DNA from 2 places in the Corynebacterium sp. LK2510 genome. Region 1 is predicted to be linked to the other one. Evidence: riboswitches for the same ligand, from Rfam matches in the RefSeq annotation. Region 1 holds a riboswitch; the other holds the start of a gene.
What was found. A riboswitch is a leader RNA that binds a small molecule or an ion and turns the genes downstream of it on or off. The one in region 1 is predicted to bind cyclic di-AMP.
Positions count from the first base shown of each region.

Region 2: it holds a riboswitch for cyclic di-AMP, as region 1 does, so the genes downstream of both, VVR41_RS05275 (resuscitation-promoting factor Rpf1 domain-containing protein) here and VVR41_RS03830 (C40 family peptidase) in region 1, are expected to answer to the same signal.

Region 1 is NZ_JAYWLR010000004.1:60,619-67,840, reverse strand. It holds gene VVR41_RS03835 (cytochrome bc complex cytochrome b subunit) at 1-1,359, shown strand, start outside; cyclic di-AMP (ydaO/yuaA leader) riboswitch at 1,736-1,935, shown strand; gene VVR41_RS03830 (C40 family peptidase) at 1,947-2,576, shown strand; gene VVR41_RS03825 (NlpC/P60 family protein) at 2,793-3,827, shown strand; gene VVR41_RS03820 (glycosyltransferase family 4 protein) at 3,850-5,001, shown strand; gene VVR41_RS03815 (ROK family protein) at 5,013-6,014, shown strand; gene VVR41_RS03810 (lysophospholipid acyltransferase family protein) at 6,011-6,751, shown strand; gene VVR41_RS03805 (hypothetical protein) at 6,777-6,968, shown strand; gene VVR41_RS03800 (polyadenylate-specific 3'-exoribonuclease AS) at 6,969-7,222, shown strand, end outside.
Region 2 is NZ_JAYWLR010000006.1:105,126-112,347, forward strand. It holds gene VVR41_RS05255 (DUF3027 domain-containing protein) at 1-570, opposite strand, end outside; gene VVR41_RS05260 (glutaminyl-peptide cyclotransferase) at 581-1,384, shown strand; gene VVR41_RS05265 (DUF2771 family protein) at 1,395-1,895, shown strand; gene VVR41_RS05270 (cold-shock protein) at 1,902-2,285, opposite strand; cyclic di-AMP (ydaO/yuaA leader) riboswitch at 2,527-2,658, shown strand; gene VVR41_RS05275 (resuscitation-promoting factor Rpf1 domain-containing protein) at 2,670-3,302, shown strand; gene VVR41_RS05280 (hypothetical protein) at 3,367-3,561, opposite strand; gene VVR41_RS05285 (helicase-associated domain-containing protein) at 3,614-5,686, shown strand; gene VVR41_RS05290 (DNA repair helicase XPB) at 5,707-7,222, shown strand, end outside.

The DNA of each region.
Region 1 (7,222 bases):
GTGCGCGGCGGCCTGTTTGTCCGCCAGATGCACCACTGGGCCGCGCTGATGTTCATGATGGCGATGTTCGCCCACATGATGCGCATCTTCTTCACCGGCGCGTTCCGTCGCCCGCGTGAGGCGAACTGGGTCATCGGTGTCACCCTGATCCTGCTCGGCATGGCCGAGGGCTTCATGGGTTACTCCCTGCCGGACGACCTGCTCTCCGGCGTTGGCCTCCGCATTATGTCCGCCATTGTCGTTGGTCTGCCGATCATCGGCACCTGGATGCACTGGGCTATCTTCGGCGGCGACTTCCCGTCCGACCTGATGCTGGACCGCTTCTACATCCTGCACGTGCTGATCCTGCCGGGCATCATCCTGGCATTGGTCGCAGCACACCTCCTGCTCGTCTGGTTCCAGAAGCATACCCAGTTCCCGGGACCGGGACGCACCGAGAACAACGTTGTCGGCATCCGCATCATGCCGGTTTTCGCCATCAAGGCGATCGGCTTCATGTTCATCGTCTTCGGTGTTCTCGCAGGTATGGCCGGTCTGACCACCATCAACGCCATCTGGACGATCGGACCGTACAACCCGTCGCAGGTCTCCGCGGGTTCCCAGCCTGACATCTACATGCTGTGGACGGACGGTGCTGCCCGCGTCATGCCGGCGTGGGAGCTCTACCTGGGCAACTACACCATCCCGGGCGCGTTCTGGGTGGCCCTGCTCTGTGGCGCACTCGTGGCACTGCTGTTCGCCTACCCGTTCATCGAGAAGGCTGTCACCGGCGACGACGCCCACCACAACCTCCTGCAGCGTCCGCGCGACGTTCCGGTGCGCACCGGTATCGGCGTCATGGGCATCGTGTTCTTCCTGCTGCTGACCATCTCTGGCGGCAACGACCACATCGCGCACTTCTTCGAGATCTCCTTGAACGCGATGACGTGGTTCGGCCGCATCGGCCTGATCATCCTGCCGCCGCTGGCGTACTTCATCACCTACCGCATCTGCATTGGTCTGCAGCGCTCCGACCGCGAGGTCCTGGAGCACGGCATCGAGACCGGCGTGATCAAGAAGCTGCCGAACGGTGCCTTCGTTGAGGTCCACCAGCCGCTCGGACCGGTCGACGAGCACGGCCACCCGGTCCCGCTCGAGTACGCAGGCGCTCCGGTGCCGAAGCAGCTCAACCAGCTCGGCTACGCCGACTCCGAGACCATCGGCGCCTTCAAGTCCGCTGAGATCGGCGTCACGGAGCGTGTTCGGGATGCCAAGCAGCGCAACCACCACGACGAGATCGAGACGCTGCGTGCTCTCGAGCAGTCGAAGGACGCTACCGACCGCGACGCCACCTACGGCGATGGTCGCCCGCGCTACTAATATCTAGCGTCACCAATTGCGGTCTGAGACCCCCTCTCCGGAGGGGGTCTTTTCACGTCTGGGGACTGCGATCGCGGCCCAAAGATCTGCAATGTGACCAAGCGCACAGTGTTTGCTATATGTCGAGATTGCCGAAGGGGCGACTTCGTAAAACGGGAATCGCATACGGATAACGTTGCAGCTCAGCGGTGATTAACTCGTTATTTCAGGCGTCAACGTTGGGGAGACTTGGGCGCTGATTTCCTTCACTAATGCGCGCCACTGTTTGATTACAGGACGATAACGCGTGTCGGGTTGGACAATGTCTGTATCCATTTCGTAATCTTACCGAGACATTGCGGCAGCCAATGAGAAACAGCTGTCGGCAATTCGCACAAGAACATATGAGCCGAATCCGCGGCAGACCGACTTCATACCCTTTGAGGTCGACGCTGCGGAGCCGGGGACCCGCAGGGCCTAGGCCCGCCTGGGGTGAATGGATGTGAGGATGCCGCCAAGGAGCGGCACGGAGCAGTCCAAGGCTGATTCTCAAGCCCAACCCGACAGCTAACCCGGTAGGCATCAGAGATGATATGGAGACTCTTTTCGTGGCTAAGCACCGCCGTCAGACCAACAACGTTGCCCGTAACGTTGCCGCCGCAACCGCAGTTGCCGCCAGCGCCACCCTCATCGCCCCCGCAGCTGCGGGTGCCGTCGAGGTCCGGGTGCCCAACAGCCCCGCCTCCTTCGAAGTGCCGAACATTGAGAACGTCCCCGGCATCGCTAACGTCCCGGGTGTTACCCAGTGGATCCCGTCCCTGGCCGACGTCCAGGGTCAGCAGCAGGCTAACTACAACGCTGCAGGGGCAGTGGCACAGGTTGCCCCGCAGGTGACCAACGGCCAGCGCATTGTCGAGATCGCCCGCACCAAGATTGGCTCCCCGTACGTTTACGGCGCCGCTGGCCCGAACGCCTTCGACTGCTCCGGCTTCACCTCCTGGGTCTACTCCCAGGCTGGCAAGGCTATCCCGCGCACCTCCCAGGCCCAGGCCGGTGCCGGCCAGCGCGTGTCGCTTGACCAGCTGCAGGCCGGCGACATTGTCGCTTTCTACGGTGGCGCCTCCCACGTCGGCATCTACACCGGCAACGGCACCATCATCGACGCACTCAACAGCGGTGCCCCGGTTGCTGAGCGCCCCCTCAACATGATGCCGATTCACTCCGCAGTGCGTTTCTAAGCTGTCTGGATCCACTCCACCCACTTCACGCCTGACGGTGCGGGGTGGGTGTTGTCGTTGGTGTCCTACTCGGGGGGGCGACGACCTGCGGCGAAGCGTGACCCAGGTTACGGCTTGACCTCACCGGCATGACCGCTATAGTTGGGTAACAGTTTTGTAAAGATCTGGTGCTCGTCCCGTCGCTGGCGGCAAGCATGCAACCTGAAAGAGGAGCTCGTGGGCAAGCATTCCCTCGCATCTCGCGGCCGTTCGTTCCGTACTCCCGTCACCGCCCTGGCATGTGGTGCCATCATCGTTTCTGGAGTACAGCCGTTGGCGGTAGCCGACGAAGTAGACACCTTGATCGCAGAGATGGACACTCTCTCCCATGAGGCGACCGGCAAGGCCGAGGAACTCAAACAAACGGAAGACGAGATCGCGGTTGCAGAGTTGCGTCTCGAGGAGCTGCGCGTGCGCGTCGGCGCCGCCAAGCGCGAGGTGGAGGAAATTAACATCGCCCGCGGCCTCGAGCGGGACACCGTTAACAGCATCGCGGCATCGCAGAACCGGACCACGCGTTCGGACCTCGTCATTAATAGCCTGGGGGCCGAGAACCCGCAGAAGCTGATCGACCGTGCGGCGTACCTCGATTCGATCATCCGTAAGTCGGAGCGCGCGCTGAGCGACCTGCAGCGGGTAAACGAGCAGGCCGCGGAGAAAGCCAACGAGGCCAACATTGCGGTTGCGGAGACCGAGTTTCAACGCAACCAGCTCGACGCGAAGCGCAGCAAGCTGGAGCGCGAGCGCGGTGAGCTCGATCAAAAGGTTGCAGAGATTGTCGCCAGGGTCGACGGCCTCACCCCGGAGCAGCGAGCTCGCTGGGAAAACAAGGACAACCCGATTGCCGCGCCCGCAGTAGTGCTGTCGGGTGCTGGCGCCGGCATTGTTGGCGCCGCGATGGCTCAGCTCGGAAAGCCGTACGGCTGGGGTGCCTCCGGCCCCGACGCGTTCGACTGCTCAGGCCTGATGGTGTGGGCGTACGCCCAGAACGGCACTGCCATCCCGCGGACGTCGCAGGCCCAGCTCGCTGGGGGCACGCCGGTGTCTCTTTCCGAGCTCCAACCGGGCGACATTATCGGCTACTACCCGGGTGTCACCCACGTGGGCATGTACATCGGCAATGGTCAAGTTGTCCACGCCTCCGACTACGGCGTTCCGGTCCAGGTTGTCGGATTGAACTCCATGCCGATCCAAGGCGCTGTCCGGTACTAAGCACCGGCAATAGACAACCCAGGTGAGTATTCTTCTTGTCACGAATGACTTCCCGCCCACAGTGGGCGGGATTCAGTCGTACCTGAGGGACTTCGCTGCTGAAGTTGTCCGCCACGCCGGCACAGACAACCTCATCGTCTTCGCGTCGACTCACGACGCAGCCGCTGCGGCACAGTGGGACGCGAGCGTGGACTACACAGTGATCCGGGCGCGGCAGAAGGTGTTGCTGCCCACTCCCGCCGTGCGCGCGCAGATGCAGCGCATCATCCGGGAATTCGACGTGGATACCGTGTGGTTCGGTGCCGCCGCGCCGCTGGCGGTGCTGGGCAGCGCGGCACGCTCCGCCGGTGCCCGGCGGGTGGTTGCGACCACCCACGGGCACGAGGTTGGTTGGTCCATGGTGCCGGGCGCGCGCAGTGTCCTGCGGCGCATCGGGGACTCCTCCGACGTGGTCACCTACATCTCCCGCTACACGCTCGGCCGGTTCCGGCCAGCCGTGGGGGAGAAGACGCAGTATGTGGCGCTACCCTCCGGGGTTGATACCAACTTCTTCCGTCCAGCCACAGCAGCGCAACGCTTGGCGACGAGACAGCGCTGGGGCCTCGGCGAGGCGCCAGTCATCGTTTGTGCATCCCGCCTGGTCGCCCGCAAGGGCCAGGACCAGCTCATCCGCGCGCTTCCGGAGATTCGCCGGCGGTGCCCGGGTGCTGTCCTAGTGATCATCGGAGCCGGGTCGTACGGGACCACGCTGCGTCGATACGCGCGGCATCTTGAGCCCGCGGACCGGGATGCGGTCATTTTCACCGGTCCAGTCGAACGCTCTGATATGCGCGACCTCGTCGCGGCCGCAGACGTTTTCGCCATGCCCGCCCGTACCCGGGGAGGTGGCCTCGATGTCGAAGGCCTCGGCATTGTGTACCTCGAAGCCCAGGCGTGTGCGGTGCCCGTGGTCGCCGGGGATTCCGGCGGCGCACCCGAGGCGGTCGGGGAGGGGGCAGGCGTCGTTGTCGACGGACGCGACCTCGCCCACATCGTGGAAAGTATCGCGGGTTTGCTTAACGACGCCACGTGTCGCACGTCGATGGGCAAGGCGGGCCGGGAGTTCGTGGAACGGCACTTCAGCTGGGACGAGCTCGGGCGACGGTGTTACCGAGTTCTCACGCCACAGGGCTAAACTGTCTGCCTATGTTTGAAAAGTCCGTGCTTGATGCACCCGTCGATACCGGAGCCTTGACGGTCGGCTTCGATATTGGGGGCACCAGCATTCGGGCCGGGCTGGTGAGCGCGGACGGCACCATCGTGGCGCGCCGGGCCGCACGCACCCCGCACAGGGAAACGGAATTGACGGCGGCCGTCACAGACATCGTTGCCGATCTGCGCCGCGATTTCGCTATCGACGCCGTCGGTGTCGCGTTGGCGGGTTTCCTTGACCCCGAGTGCGAGGTCGTGCGCTTCGCGCCCCATCTGCCGTGGCGCAACGATGCGCCGGTGAAGGCCACACTTGAAGCGGCGCTGGAGTTGCCCGTGCGTTTGGAGCATGATGCGAACTCCGCGGCGTGGGGCGAGTACACGTACGGCGCGGCCCGAAACGCGCAGACGTGGGTGTTCTTTGCGGTTGGCACGGGTATTGGCGCGACGCTGATGCATCGCGGGGAGATTTACCGAGGCGCCTTCGGCACCGCCCCCGAGTTCGGCCATCTCACCGTCGTTCCCGATGGCCGCGTGTGCTCCTGCGGCAAGCAGGGCTGCCTTGAGCGCTACGCCTCGGGAACGGCACTGGTCGATACTGCGATCGAGGTTGCCGGCCGTGGGGGATTCGAAAAGTGCGGCCTGTATCGCCACGTTGTGGACAAGCGGGCCGACGGCCACGAGATCATGTGCGCCGCGCGAGAAGGCGACGCGCTTGGTATCGCTACGATCGGTGAGTTTGCGCGTTGGTTGGGCATCGGATTGTCGATCGTCGCCGATGTCCTCGACCCGGAGCTCATCGTTCTCGGTGGCGGGGTGAGTGCGGATGCGGACATCTTCCTGGGTGCCGCGTGCGAAGAGATGGCGTCTCACGTCGTCGGCGCCGGGTACCGCCCGCTTCCGCGGGTCCTGCGGGCAGAGCTGGGCCCGGACGCAGGTATGATCGGGGTCGCCGATTTGGCTCGGCACAGCGCGCGAAAAGGAGCGGATGGACGATGACGAACAAGTGGTACACGCTGTTTAAGGCGATTATCGGGCCGCCGCTCTATCTTTGGAACCGGCCGAAGATCGAAGGCGCCCACAACGTGCCTGACACAGGTGCGGTGATCTTGCCCTCGAACCACCAGTCTGTCCTCGACTCGTTCTACCTGCCGCTCATGTTGCGCCGCCAGATGACGTTCCCCGCGAAGAACGAGTACTTCACCGCTCCCGGTATCACCGGCCGAATCAAGCGTTTTTTCTTTATCTCTGCCGGTCAGATCCCCGTCGATCGCGGCAACGCTGGCGCTGGGCAGGCGCTGCTGGAGGCAGCGCGCACGGTCCTCGACGCAGGAGGCATGTTCGCGATCTACCCGGAGGGCACCCGTTCTCCGGACGGGCGCATCTACAAGGGGCGCACCGGAATGGCGCGCATCGCCATGGAAAGCGGCGCCCCGGTGGTCCCGGTCGCGATGCTCAACACGCGCCGTGCCAACCCGATCGGCACGGTGATCCCGCGCCCGGTGCGCGTCGGAATCAAGATCGGGGAGCTGATCGACCCGCACGAGTGGGCCCGCGACAACGGGTTTGACCCGGAGTCTCGCGAGGTGGTGAGGGCGTTTACCGATTTCGTCATGCACCGCTTGTCGGAGCTGTCGGGCTACGAGTATGTCGATGTTTACGCGACGGACGTGAAGGCGTCGTTAAGCGAAGGCAAGGGCTATCCGGCGGGGGCGGAGCCGACGGATCACCGGTAGGGGGCCGGGGAATAGGATCGGGGCTATGGACCGGGATCTCATCGCGCGCATTGTTATCACCTCCCTTCTCGTTGCGGCGTTTCTCGTCGCCTCGATGACGGGTTTCCATGTGACTATCGTTGGCCCAGCCGTGGTCATCGCGATCGCCGTCGTCATGTTCTGGCCGCGCCGTGCAGAGGCTCGATCCCAGCGCGCTGACGGCGAGCAGGTGAGGTAGGTGCGCTACTTCTACGACACGGAGTTCATCGAGGACGGCACGACCATTGAGCTCGTCTCCATTGGCATTGTCGCCGAGGACGGGCGTGAGTACTATGCGGTGTCCACTGAGTTTGACGCGGGGCGGGCGAACCCGTGGGTGCGAAAGAACGTCCTGGATAAGTTGCCGAACCCGCAGAGCAACGTGTGGAAGTCGATCTCTGCTATTCGCCGCGAGGTGTTCGACTTCCTGTGCGGCAACGATGACGCCCCGCA
Region 2 (7,222 bases), on a different contig from region 1:
AGCGCAGCTGCGGCAGTGCAGCGCCGCCTGGGAGGCGAACTCGCTGTTGGGCCCGTAGTCACCGGTACGCCAGCGGGTGGCGGCGTCCGCGAGTCCGCGGCGGGTGAGGAACTTCTTAGTGTCGCGGCCCGGGAAGGTGACGGCGTCGCGGCTGAAAGAGTCGTCGGTCAGGCGGGCGTCGTCAGGCGCGGGCTCCATCAGATCCCCGGGGCCGAGGTCCCCGGGTCGCAGGCGCTCGGCGTAGGGCACCCATTCCGGAGCCTCGAGCGCATCACCCGTCGGTGAAGGAACGAGCGCCACCTCGTTGACCGTTACCCACGTGGAATTCGTGGCGCAGGCGACGACGGCGTTCCATTCCCACCCGGGGTAGCCCGGCACGCTCGCGGCGAAGCGGTGCGTTGCAACATTGCGCGACACCCCCGCTACGCCGATGTGCTCCCCGATCTCGCCATCAGCGATCTCCTCGAGCGCTTCGCGGGCAATCGCGACCGCGCGGGAGCCGAGCAACGGGCTGGTGCGGGACGAACGGGACTTATCAGACACGCCCCTATTATGCGCGACGTCGTGCATGATGGAGGCTATGGGTCTTAACGTGCATGTCCTCGCGGTGCCTCTGTCCGCCGCCACCTTGTCCTCCCTCGCGTCCTGCGCCCCGGCCGCGGATCCTGTCGACACCGTTAACGCAGCCCCGGAGCGACTCACGGCCGTGGTGCAGCAACGCCTCGACTTCGATCCGACCAGCTTCACCCAAGGCCTGGAAGTCGCCGACGACGGCAGCATGTACGTGGCGACGGGGATGGTCGGCGAATCGCGCCTTTACCGCCGCACCGTCGCAGGGGAGGAACTGGCGAACGCACCGCTCGACCCGGCGTTCTTCGGCGAGGGTGTCACCCGCGCCGGCGACCACCTGTGGCAGCTGACATGGAAGGACGGTGTGGCCATCAAGCGCGACGCCGAGACGCTGGCTGAGCTCGACCGCGTGACCGTCGACGGCGAGGGCTGGGGCGTGTGTTCGCGCCAGGACGAAATCATCTTCTCCGACGGCACCAGCAAGCTGCGCCGGATGGACCCCGACACCCTGGCCGAACGCGAGCGTTTCGAGGTCACCCTGGACGGCTCGCCCGTCACGGGCCTGAACGAACTCGAGTGCGTCGGCGACGACGTCTACGCCAACGTCTTCCTCACCACGGACATCTACCGCATCGACGCCGCCACCGGCGAGGTCACCGCGGTCATCGATGCCTCCGGGCTGCCCAACAACGCCACGCCGGATCCGAACCACGTGCTTAACGGCATCGCCCACATCCCGGGCACCGACGAGTTCTATCTCAGCGGCAAGCGCTGGCCCGACCTCTACCGGGTCACGTTCGAGCCCACCGGATAGACTCGCGCGCATGAGTTCACCCGCACAGAAGACCCCCGCCTGGAAGCTGCTCGCCGCGTTAGTCGCGGCAGTCGCGGTGCTCGTCACCGTGCTGTACTTCTTCCTGGAGTGGCAGAAAAACCGACCCGTCGCCCCGGTGCGCGAGGTCAGCGTGCAGGTGGTCAACGGCGCTGCGGAAAGCGACATCCCCGTCTACACCGTGTGCGAGCTCGACGCACAGTGCGACGGCGGCCAGCCCCCGTCGATGCCCCGCGATGACACCGCGGCGGTCACGGTGACCGTGCCGCGCGAGATCTCCTCGTCGAGCTGGAAGCTGCTCGCGGTCTACGACGACCCAGCGGCGAACGCAGAGCAGGTGTTCCAGTCTGGCGAGTCCACCACCGCTGAGGTCGACGCCGTCGTCGGCGACGCGCGCCTCGTGGTGGCGGAGGTGTCCGCGCTCGCGATCGACACAAAAAATGACGGGGAGGAAATCCCCGTCATTGCCACCTGGTCGGTGGCCTTCGAGTAAGACGACTTAAACGTCGAGTTCCTTGGCCACAGCGCGCAGAATCTCGGCGACCTGGCGGGCCTCCTTGCGCTCCGGGTAGCGCCCTGCCGTCAGGGCGGGCTGGACCTGGGTTTCGATGAGCGTCATGACGTCGGCAAGCATGCTGCCGAGCTGCTCCGGGTCGCGGCGGTGCACGGCGCGGCGCTTCGGCGTGTCAAGGACGGCCACGCGCAGCGCCTGCGGGCCGCGGCGTCCGGCTGCGAAATCGAACTCGATGCGCTGGCCCGCCACGAGTTCGTCAACACCGTCGGGCAGAACGGACTTGCTGATAAAGACGTCCTCATCACCGGGGTTGGAGGCGAAACCGAACCCCTTGTCCGCGTCGAACCACTTCACCTTTCCGATCGGCATCGGTGAACCTCGCTTTCATAGGGCTTTCATAGGGTCTGTCAAAAACAACAATGGTACTCCGCGCCGGTGCGGATTCCTAGCGCCGGCCGGAGACACCATGAGGCCACCGTGATGCAGATCACCCAATTGCCGCGTAACGCCCTGAGCTGCGCATCTACGCGGCAGTTCACCCTCTCCGTTAACTCTGCTTTCCCGTCGCGTGACTCAATCGTTATAAAACGCTAGAGTTGCGCCCATGCCCAACCGGGCAACGCCGAATTCTGCACCGACAGAAGCGGGGGACCCACTCCCCACGGGGTGAAGCCACCTCACGTGGCCTGGCGCCTCAGCCAGAACCCGACAGCTAACCTCGCAGGCGTTGAAGAAGAGAGGAACACAATCACTATGGGACGCCACTCCAAGAAGACCGCATCTTTTGCCACCAAGGCACTCGCCGGCACCGCTGCGGCCGCAGCCCTCACCGGCATTGTCGCCCCGACCGCCTCCGCCGCCCCGGACTCCGACTGGGACCGACTCGCACAGTGCGAATCCGGCGGCAACTGGGCCATCAACACCGGCAACGGCTACCACGGCGGACTGCAGTTCTCTGCCTCCACCTGGCGCGCGTTCGGCGGCACCCAGTACGCCCCGACCGCCAACCTGGCCACCCGCGAGCAGCAGATCGCCGTCGCCGAGCGCACCCTCGCCCAGCAGGGTTGGGGCGCATGGCCCTCCTGCTCCGCCCGCCTCGGTCTGAACTCCGCGCCGACCAACCGCGACGTTCCCGCCGCTGCTCCGGCCCCTGCGGCTCACGCAGCCCCTGCAGTCCAGGCAGTCCAGGCTTCCCCGGAAGTTGACGCCACCTACAACCAGCTCAGCTCCACGCTCGCGGCCTACAACATCCCGGTCCCGGCCGCCGTGCGCGACTCTTACGCCGCGAACCGCCACAGCTACAACACGTTCTACCAGGCCAACAAGGCGATTATCGACGCCGCCCTCTCCGGCAACGTCGGCGCCCTTCTCACCGCTGTGCGCTAAGAAGCCGCCGCACAGACGAAACCCCCGCTGGATCACCAGCGGGGGTTTAAGTCGTTGAAGCGCCTTAGCGGTTGATGCGCGTGGTCGGGTGCACGTAGCCGATCTCCTCGGCCGGACGCGGGAGCACGAGCTCGTCACCGAAGGGGCTCGAAGCTCCGGCGAGGGTCGAGGTGACCTCGGTTACCGGGTGCACGTGGGCGGGGGTGTGCGTGGGCCACGCCGGGTTCGCGCGACCGATGTTCTCAACGTCTTTAGCCATAGTCGTCATTGTTTCATGCCGGTGGCGAAAACGCACGTAAACTTACCCCCGTATGTCTGACTTTTCTGCTGCGCTCGGCGCCATGTCGGACGATGAGCTTCGCACGCTTATCGACGCCCGCCCAGACGCAACCTTCCCCACTCCCCCGTCGCTGGCGTCCTTCGCCACGCGCCTGACCCTGCCAGCGTCCCTCGCCCGCGCGGTGCGCCGCCTCAACGCGGCCGATATCGCGGTGCTCGAGACGGCCGGCAACGCGGGAGCGGAGTTCTCCCCAGTTCCACTGACACAATTGGCCGAGTTGCCACTGGATGTCGCTGGCAGCGTAGCCCGGCTGCGCGCGGCCGGTCTTGCGTACGGGCCCGACGAGGCACTGCGGCTCGCCCCGGGCGCGACCGCCGCGCTGCCGCCGGGGTGGCGCATCCTCGACCACGCCCCGGACGGTGTCGAGGAGACCATCGCCGCGCTCTCCCCCGCGCAGCGCAAGGTCCTCGACACCCTCGCTGCCTCCGGTGGCGTCGGGGTGACCTCGGCACGAAGCGGGCCCGTCGTGGATCTCGTCGACCTCGGCCTGCTCGTGCGGGCTGACGAGTCGACTGTTCGCCTTCCGCGGCCGGTGCGCGAGGTGCTGCGCGGGCAGTCCCCGCGGGTCTACCCGCTGCGCCCGCCCGAGCGCGGGGAGGCCGACCAGGTCGCCGTGGACACCGCGGCGACAGCTCAGGGACTCGACGCGGTGAGGATGCAGCGCCAGCTGCTTACACTGCTTGTCGCCTCCCCGCTCGCACTGAACCGCGACGGCAGCGTCGGCGTACGCGCGCGGGCGAGCCTGGAGAAAGCCCTCGGTTTCGACCCCGCCTTAGCCGTGACCGTCGGCGAGTCTGCCGGGCTGATCGGGCGCGGGGTCACAGACGACGGCGACGTTCTCGCCGCCACCCGCGACGGCCTGCACTGGCTCGATCTGTCCCAGTCCGACCAGTGGGCGATCCTGCTCGCGGGTTGGGCGGCGTCCCCGTGGCGCACCGATCTGACTGAGGAACAGCGTCTCCTCTCCGACGAGACGCATGCCCCGGATGTGCGCACGGCGCGCGCGGCCATTCTGCGCGCCACCGGCGGCGATGTCGTGGCGAACCTGCACTTCGAGTCGCCGCTTGTCGCCTCCGGCATGTCGCTCCGGCTCATCGACGCTGTCGGATCCGAAGCCGCCCTCCTCGGGGCGAGCGCACTGGGGTTCCTCGCCACGCCGGTCCAGGTCTTGCTCGAGGGCGGGGACGTCGCCGCCGAGACAGCACAGCTCGTCCCCGCCGAGGTCAGCACTGTCATTGCGCAGGCCGACATGACCATCCTGGCACCGGGCCCGCTCTCTCCTGCCATGGCAGCGGTTGTGGAGTCCTTCGCCGACCTGGAGTCCCCGGGTCTGGCCAGCGTGTACCGCGTGAGTGAGCAGTCGGTGCGCCGCGCGCTCGATGCCGGGCGCACCGCCGAGGAACTCGTGACCTGGCTGCGTGAGCACGCCCTCGGCGAGGTGCCCCAGGCGCTCAGCTTCGTCATCGAGGACGCCGCCCGGAACCACGGCGCGCTGCGCGCAGGCGCCGTCGGTAGCTTCGTGCGCAGTTCCGATCCCGCCCTCGTGACCGAGGCCGCGCTTCGCGTGTCTGAGCTACGCGTCGTGGCCCCGACCGTCGCGGTCAGCGAGCTGCCCCTGAACCAGCTGCTCGCGCAGCTGCGCGCGGCGGGACTGCAGCCGAGTGCCGAGGATGCCTCCGGCGCACTGCTCAGTGCTGCCCCGGAGCCGGTGCTCGCCCCGCCGACGCCGTCTACGCTGCCGCGCGAGCGCAGTGTCCCACCCGAGCACGCCGATTCCGTGCTCGCGGCATTGCGCTCGGGCGGCGACACAGAGGCGGGAGCAGGCGCTGCCGAGCAGTCCTCCATCCCCTCCACGCTGCGCGCCGCCGCACGAGCCCGCCGCCGCGTGAGAGTGGGCTATGTGGATAAGAACGGACGCGGCAGTACCCTGACCGTACTGCCCCTGACTGTCACCGCGGGCCAAGCTGACGTGGTTGATGAGGCCACCGGAAAAGTGGTGCGCATCGCGCTGCCGCGCGTGACCAAGGCCGTGCCGGCCACGTAACCGTTTCGGGAAAGGAACCCATGCTCGACGGACCGCTGATTGTCCAATCAGACAAGACCGTGTTGTTGGAGACGGCGCACCCGCAGGCGGGTCTTGCCCGCGCGGCACTCGCCCCGTTTGCGGAGCTCGAGCGCGCCCCGGAACACGTGCACACCTACCGGATCACCCCGCTCGCACTGTGGAACGCACGCGCCGCGGGATTCGACGCGGAAACCGCCGTGGACGTGCTCGAGCGATACTCGCGGTTTCCCGTCCCCCAGGCCCTGCTCATCGACATCGCCGAGACCATGGCGCGCTACGGTCGCCTGCGCCTGGTCAAAAGCCCCGCCCACGGGCTCACGCTGGAAGCCGACGACCGCGCCCTGATCACCGAGATCACCCGGCACAAAAAGATCATTCCGCTGCTTGGCTCGCTTATCGACGACACCACCGTCGCCGTCCACCCCTCCGAGCGCGGGCGCGTCAAGCAGGAACTGACCAAGATCGGCTGGCCCGTCGACGACCGCGCGGGCTACGTCGACGGCGAGTCCCACCCCATCGCTCTGGACACCACCGGCTGGGAGCTGCGCGACTACCAGCAGTACGCCACCCAGTCGTTCTGGGAGGGCGGCTCGGGCGTGGTCGTCCTGCCGTGCGGGGCGGGCAAGACCATCGTCGGCGCCGCGTCGATGGCGCAGGCCCAGACGACGACGCTGATCCTGGTCACCAACACGGTCGCCGGGCGGCAGTGGCGCGACGAGCTGCTGCGCCGCACCACGCTGACTCCCGAGGAGATCGGCGAGTACTCCGGCGAGCGCAAGGAGATCCGCCCAGTCACCATCGCCACCTACCAGGTGGTCACCCGCAAGACGAAGGGCGAGTACAGGGCGCTCGAGCTGTTCGACTCCCGCGACTGGGGCTTGATCATCTACGACGAGGTCCACCTCCTCCCCGCGCCGGTGTTCCGCATGGCCGCCGACCTGCAGTCGCGCCGCCGCCTCGGGCTAACCGCCACCCTGGTCAGGGAGGACGGACGCGAGGACGACGTGTTCTCGCTCATCGGGCCGAAGCGCTACGACGCGCCGTGGAAAGAACTCGAGATGGCCGGCTACATCGCCACCGCTGAGTGCGTGGAGGTGCGCACCACGATGGACGAGGATGAGCGCATGGTCTACGCCGCCGCGGAGACCCGCGAGCGGTACCGGGTGGCGGCGACGTCGTCGCGCAAGCTTGGGGTCGTCGATAAGCTGCTGGCGCGACACGCCGGCCAGCAGACGTTGATCATCGGCGCTTTCCTTGAGCAGCTCGAGCTAATCGCCGAGCACGTTGGCGCGCCGCTTGTCGACGGCTCCACGTCGAACAAGAAGCGCGAGGAGGCGTTTGCGAAGTTCCGCTCCGGGGAGCTGTCCACGCTCGTGGTGTCGAAGGTGGCGAACTTCTCCATCGACCTGCCGGAGGCAGCCGTGGGCATCCAGGTGTCGGGCACGTTCGGTTCGCGCCAAGAAGAGGCCCAGCGCTTAGGCAGGCTGTTGCGCCCGAAAAGCGATGGCGCGGAGG